DNA from 3 places in the Janthinobacterium sp. JC611 genome. Region 3 is predicted to be linked to each of the others. Evidence: predicted binding sites of a transcription regulator. Region 3 holds the regulator's gene; each other region holds the start of a gene.
The links. The regulator LexA, encoded in region 3, represses DNA repair genes until DNA is damaged. The targets are predictions, from matches to a motif close to ACTGTATNNNNATACAGT.

Region 1 (2,267 bases), on a different contig from region 3:
ATGGCGGCGGCGTCCGCCGTGGCGCTGGGCAAGGTGATGTCGCGCGTGACGGTGCTGAAATCCTCGAAGCGCAGCTTGATGCCCACCGTGCGCCCCGCCAGCGACTGTTTATCCAGGTCGCCCGCCACGCGCGTGCACAGGCTTTCCAGCTTTTCCGACAACGTGGCGCGGTCGCGCACCACCTGCAAGTCGCGCTCGAACGTCGTTTCGCGGCTGACGGACTTGGTTTCCCGGCTCGTCTGCACAGGGCGGTCATCGATGCCCAGCGCCGCCTGGCGCAGCCAGCCCGTGTACAGGTCGCCAAACTGCGTGCGCAGCATGGCCATGTCGGCCTGCGCCAACTCGCCGATGGTGACTATGCCCAGCGCTTCCAGCTTGGCCGTCGCCTTCGGGCCGATGCCGTTGATCTTTTTCGCCGGCAAGGGCCAGACCCTTGTTTCGATATCCTCGGGCGACAAGATGGTGAGTCCGTCGGGTTTTTCCAGGTCGGAACAGATTTTTGCCAGCAATTTGTTGGGCGCCAGGCCGATCGAGCACGACAGCCCCGTCGCCTCGAACACGGCCGCCTTCAGGCGCGCCGCCATGGCCGGCGCCTGCTCGCCGTATTCGGTGAGGTCGACATAGATTTCATCGATGCCCACATTCTGGATGATCGGGCACAGCTGGGCCACGGCTTGCTTGAAGCGCGCCGAATACTCGCGGTAGGCCTCGAAATCGGCTGGCAGCAGGATGCTGTCGGGCGCCAGCTTGGCCGCCTTCATGATGCCCATGGCGGAAAACACGCCAAACGCGCGCGCCGCGTAGGTCGACGTGGTGACGACGCCGCGCCCCACGTAATCGCGCATGCGCGCAAATTGCCGCGTGCCATCTTCCTGCAACACGGGCTGCTGCAGGCGCCCGCCGCCGATGACGACGGCTTCGCCGCGCAGTTCCGGATACTTCAACAGTTCCACGGAGGCAAAGAAGGCATCCATGTCCAGATGGGCTATCCAGCGGCGGGCCGCGGGCGGCTCGGGAAGGGGGGAAGCAGATGCGGTCAAGGACACCTCGCGGCGAGATACTGTAATTATATACAGTATCGCTGGAAATGCCCGTGGATGCAAGTTGAAACGCAGGAGCCGGCGGTTGCTTTTCTCAATAGCAAGATTACAATCCTGACACAACTATTCAAAGGAGTCGCCTTGTCTATCGCTCATCACGCTGCGCGCCGCCGGTCCGTCTGGTCATCCATCTTGCCGGCCCTGCTGCTGTCCACCCTGGCGCCATCCGCGCTGGCCACCGACGCCGCCACCACCATCGCCACGGCCGCCGCGCCTGTCGCCGCCAAGACGGCCTGGCAGGAAACGCGCCACGGCAGCGTCGTCACGGACGACTACCGCTGGCTGCAAAAGAAAACCGATCCTGCCGTGATCGATTACCTGAATGCGGAAAACGCCTACACGGCCGCCGTCACGGCCCCGATCCAGCCGCTGGCCGACAAGCTGACTGCGGAAATCAAGGGGCGCATGCAGGAAGTGGACTTGTCCGTGCCTGCGCGCCAGGGCAACTTTTACTATTACACGCGCACGGAAGCGGGCAAGCAATACCCGCTGCATTGCCGCCGTCCCGTCGGCGCCAGCGGCGCCTACGATGCGCAGGCGGCCGAGGAAATCCTGCTGGACCAGAATCAATTGGCCGAAGGCCACAAATTTTTTGCCGTGCGCGCCTTTGCCGTCAGCCCGAACGAGCAGCTGCTGGCCTACACCACCGATACGACGGGTTTTCGCCAATATGAACTGCATGTCAAGGATTTAAAGACGGGCAAGTTGCTCACCGACAGCATGCCGCGCGTGACTTCCCTGGCCTGGGCGGCGGACAACGCCACCCTGATGCTGACGCAGGAAGACGCCACCACCAAGCGCGCGGACCGCTTGTTCCGCCTGCCGCTGGGCGGCACCTTGCAACAGGTCTACCACGAGCCGGTGGAACAGTTCGCCATCGGCGTGAGCCGCACGCGCGACCATCGCTACTTTGTGCTCACCGCGCGCAGCACGGACACGAGTGAGGTGCTGCTGCTGCCGACGAACCAGCCGCAAGGCAGTTTCCAATCCGTGCTGAAGCGCGAAAAAGGCCACCGCTACGGCATCGAGCACCGCGACGGCCAGCTGTACATCCTGACCAACAAGGACGCGAAGAATTTCCGTGTCGTCAGCGCGCCATTGAGTGCCCCGCAGCCGAAGCACTGGAAAAGCGTCGTGCCGCACAACAAGGATGCCGTGATCCAGTCC
Region 2 (2,267 bases), on a different contig from region 3:
CACGAGTTCAACACCTTGCCGCGCAGGGGCAAAATCGCCTGGAATTCCTTGTCGCGGCCCATCTTGGCCGAACCGCCCGCCGAGTCGCCCTCGACGAGGAACAGTTCATTGCGCGCGGTGTCCGACGATTCGCAGTCGGTCAGCTTGCCCGGCAGGACGGCCACGCCCGAGGATTTTTTCTTTTCCACCTTTTGCAGCGAGCGCTGGCGCGACTGCGCCTGCTTGATCACGAGCTCGGCCAGCTTCTTGCCGTAGTCGACGTGCTGGTTCAGCCACAGTTCCAGCGGCGGCTTTGTGAAGGTCGAGACGAGGCGCACGGCGTCGCGCGAGTTCAGGCGTTCCTTGATCTGGCCCTGGAATTGCGGGTCCAGCACCTTGGCCGACAGCACGAACGAGGCGCGCGCGAACACGTCTTCCGGCAGCAATTTGACGCCTTTCGGCAGCAGCGAGTGCATCTCGACGAAGTTTTTCACGGCGCCGAACAGGCCGTCGCGCAAGCCCGATTCGTGCGTGCCGCCGTTCGAGGTGGGAATCAGGTTGACATACGATTCGCGCACGATGGCGCCTTCTTCCGTCCACGCCACCACCCAGGCCGCGCCTTCGCCTTCGGCAAAGCCTTCCGAGTCCGGCCCCGCGTATTGCGCGCCTTCGAACAGGGGAATCAGGGTTTCGCCATTCGATACCTGCGCCAGCGTTTCGGTCAGGTAGCCGCGCAAGCCTTCCGCATACTGCCAGGTCTGCGTGTCGCCCGTCTTCGCGTTGGTCAGCGTGACGGTGACGCCCGGCAGCAGCACGGCTTTCGAGCGCAGCAGGCGTTGCAGCTCCGTTTGCGAAATGTTGGGCGAATCAAAATACTTGGGGTCAGGCCAGGCGGTGACGCGCGTGCCCGACTTTTTGCCGTCGCGCGGGGCGGGGCGGGAACTCAGGGGCTCGATCACGTCGCCGTTGGCAAACACCATGTGGTGCAAGCCGTTGCCGTCGCTTTCCTTGCGCCAGACGGTGATTTCCAGGCGCGAGGACAGCGCATTGGTGACGGACACGCCGACGCCGTGCAAGCCGCCCGAGAACGCGTAGGCGCCGCCCGAACCCTTGTCGAACTTGCCGCCCGCGTGCAGCCGCGTAAACACGATTTCCACCGTCGGCACGCCTTCTTCCGGGTGCAGGCCGACGGGAATGCCGCGGCCATTGTCTTCGACGGTGATGCTGCCATCCGTGTTTTGCGTCACGGCGATATGCGTGCAATGACCGCCCAGCGCCTCGTCGGAGGCATTGTCGATCACTTCCTGAATGATGTGCAGCGGATTTTCAGTGCGGGTGTACATCCCCGGGCGCTGCTTGACGGGTTCCAGTCCTTTCAGGACACGGATGGATGATTCGCTGTAGTCGGATGCTGGTTTTTTAGTGGCCATACGTGTTCAAGCTAAGTAAAGACAGTGGTTGGAACGCCAGGCCAGGGCACTGCGGGGCGCAATGACAGCGGCGGCGATAGCTGTATGAATATACAGTATATCCCGTCCAGCGTCACTGGGGGAGGGCAGTGCGGCAGGCTAGGCATCCTTGTGCGGACGCTCGCGCATTCTATCTTGTCCCGCGAGCAATAGCGCTACTCCAAGGCAACAACAGTGCGCCGCGCGCGAGCTTTGGCGCCCATTGTGAAGGATTTTATGCGGTAAAGCCCCCGTTTTTACATCTTGTTTACAAGCGACTCCCCAGTCTTTACGAATTTTTTAGACCCTTTTGGCTAATCTGCTCACTATCAAAACAAACCTGTGTGAGGGTGGGAATGGATCTCGTGTATCTCGGCTTGATTGCCGTGTTTTTCGTCCTGGCGGCCGGCTTTGCCGTCGCCTGCGACAAATTAGGGAGCGTCAAATGAACGCGTTTTATGTGCTGGGCGCCGTCGTCTCGGCTGGCCTGCTCGTGTACCTGCTGGTCGCGCTGCTGAAGGCGGAGGAACTGTGATGACGACGCAATCGATATTGTTATTGGTGGCCTTCCTGGCCGTGCTGCTGGCCGCCGGCTATCCGCTGGGCCTGTACATGGCCAGGGTGGCCGGCGATGGCCCCGTGCGCGGCCTGGGCTGGCTGCAAAAGCTGGAAAACGTGCTGTACCGCTGGTCCGGCCTGCCCGCCGACAAGGCCATGGGCTGGAAAAGCTATGCCATCGCCCTGATCGTCTTCAATACCGTGGGCGCCGTCTTCGTCTACGGCCTGCAGCGCCTGCAGGGCTTCTTGCCCTTGAATCCGCAGGGCCTGGGCGCCGTCAGC
Region 3 (2,267 bases):
TAAAATCAATGATGTGAAACACCAAACTCTTGCTGTTGCGGCTTTTTCTGGCCAGGAAACCCGTGAACTGATAGACCCCGCCCAAGCTTGCCTGGCTGAACCGGCCTGAGATTTCGCCAGCGGCTAGCGCGGCAACTTCAAACTCGGTCAAACGGGCAATCCCTGCTTCCATCTGCTGCGAACTGTGCTGCAATACTGCATTCACAATCGGCAGCCCTGCCGGGGTATAGCGCAATATTTCGCGCTCGGCAATAATAGCGGTCACTTGTAGCTGGTTCAGCGCACGATCCTGGTCAAGAATTAAGCGGCTGCGGCTGGAGCGGCTGCTGGTGCTTCGGTGCGGTGGCTTTTGGCCGCGTCTTCGCGTTGTACCGATTTCATCATCGGCGAAGGAGCTGTTTCAGCTTTCTTCATTTTAACGGTCAGGTGACGCAACACGGCATCATTGAATTTGAATGCTGTTTCCAACTCGACCAGGGTCTCGTTGTCGCATTCGATGTTCAGGCAGATGTAGTGTGCTTTAGGCAGCTTTTGGATCGAGTAAGCCATTTGACGGCGGCCCCAATCTTCCACGCGGTGAACCGAACCGCCGCGGGTGGTTACGCTGGCTTTGTAGCGTTCGATCATCGCGGGCACTTGCTCGCTTTGGTCCGGATGGACGATAAAGACTATTTCATAATGACGCATGCAAACTCCTTCAGGTCGGATTGATAATCGCCCACCCCGGCGTCAAGACGGGTGTGGGAAGGTCAGCCGAAGATTATAACCGCCTTTTGCAAACGTTTCAATCATTCCTTCCACCATGGTCCGAAAAGCCCGTGCGCCGCCCTGCTTTCCTCCCGCGGACAAGTATTTCTTGCGAAATTCGCCGAAAACACGGAAATCCCCTTGCATAGTGGGCGATACTGTACAAAAATACAGACTGTTCATATAGACAGCATTTCAGTATGCACCCACCGCTCATGATCAAGCTGACAGCACGACAAGAACAAATCCTGAACCTGATCAAGGACGCGATTGAAAACACGGGCTTCCCCCCCACCCGTGCCGAAATCGCCAATGAACTGGGTTTCAAATCGGCCAATGCGGCCGAAGAGCATTTGCAGGCCCTGGCCCGCAAGGGCGCGATCGAGATTTCGCCTGGCACCTCGCGCGGCATCCGCCTGATCGGCGCGGCCGCCGAGGCGGCGCCATCGACAGTGCCGGCAGCCCTGCTGATGTCGCTGCCCCTGATCGGCAGAGTCGCGGCCGGCTCCCCCATCCTGGCGCAGGAAAACCTGGAAGCGAGCTACAACGTGGACCCGGCCCTGTTCTCGGCCAAGCCCGACTTCCTGCTGAAGGTGCGCGGCTGGTCCATGCGCGACGCCGGCATCATGGATGGCGACTTATTGGCCGTCAAGAAGGTCGACAGCGCCAAGAATGGCCAGATCGTCGTGGCCCGCATCGGCGACGAAGTCACCGTCAAGCGCTACAAGAAAACGGGTTCCGTCATCGAACTGCTGCCGGAAAACCCCGACTTCAAGGTGATCACCGTATCGCCGGAAGACGAGTTCGCCCTGGAAGGACTGGCTGTCGGCCTGATGCGCAGCTGGCATTAAATTACCGTCCATAAAAAAGGGCCGCGACAGCATGACTGTCGCGGCCCTTTTCACATGGCGCGCGGCTGTTTAGGCATCCAGCGCGTTTTTGAAATCCTCGAGCAAATCGGCTTCATCCTCGATGCCGACGGAGACGCGGATCAGCGATTCGGCGATGCCCATGCTGGCGCGGCGCTCGGCCCCCATCTCGTAGAAAATCGTGTGAGCGACGGGGATGACCAGGGTGCGCGTGTCGCCCAGGTTGCTGGCGGGAATCGCTAAATTGAGGCGGTTGAGGAAATCGAAGCAGTCGATGCCATCCTTCAACTCAAAGCTGAACAGCGAACCATAGCTGCGGAACAACTCCGTCGCCAGCGCGTGCTGCGGATGCGACGCCAGGCCCGGGTAGTGCACGGCGGCCACTCTCGGGTCGGCGGCCAGCATGGTGGCCAGCGCCAGGGCGTTCGAGCAGGTGCGGTCCATGCGCAAGGCCATGGTTTCCGCGCCGACGGCGATATGGTGCGCCGCTTCCGGCCCCAGCGAGGCGCCGAAGTCGCGCAAGCCCTTGGCGCGGATTTGCGCGATGCCCCACTGCGAAGGTGCCGCCTTCTTGTAGTTTTCAAAGATGTTCGGATACCGCGTCCAGTCGAATACGCCCGTGTCCGTCAAGCTGCCGCCCAGCGCATTGCC

Region 1: the regulator LexA is predicted to act here: its motif matches at 1,060-1,077, upstream of dinB (DNA polymerase IV).
Region 2: the regulator LexA is predicted to act here: its motif matches at 1,489-1,506, upstream of J0O65_RS00075 (DNA topoisomerase IV subunit B).

The regions. Positions count from the first base shown of each region.
Region 1 covers NZ_JAFLJN010000004.1:91,264-93,530, forward strand. Annotated here, with positions in the region: gene dinB (DNA polymerase IV) at 1-1,040, opposite strand, end outside; gene J0O65_RS05815 (S9 family peptidase) at 1,182-2,267, shown strand, end outside.
Region 2 covers NZ_JAFLJN010000001.1:16,770-19,036, reverse strand. Annotated here, with positions in the region: gene J0O65_RS00075 (DNA topoisomerase IV subunit B) at 1-1,409, opposite strand, end outside; gene kdpF (K(+)-transporting ATPase subunit F) at 1,873-1,962, shown strand; gene kdpA (potassium-transporting ATPase subunit KdpA) at 1,962-2,267, shown strand, end outside.
Region 3 covers NZ_JAFLJN010000081.1:272,378-274,644, reverse strand. Annotated here, with positions in the region: gene priB (primosomal replication protein N) at 1-280, opposite strand, end outside; gene rpsF (30S ribosomal protein S6) at 301-687, opposite strand; gene lexA (transcriptional repressor LexA) at 963-1,598, shown strand; gene J0O65_RS26630 (cystathionine gamma-synthase family protein) at 1,668-2,267, opposite strand, start outside.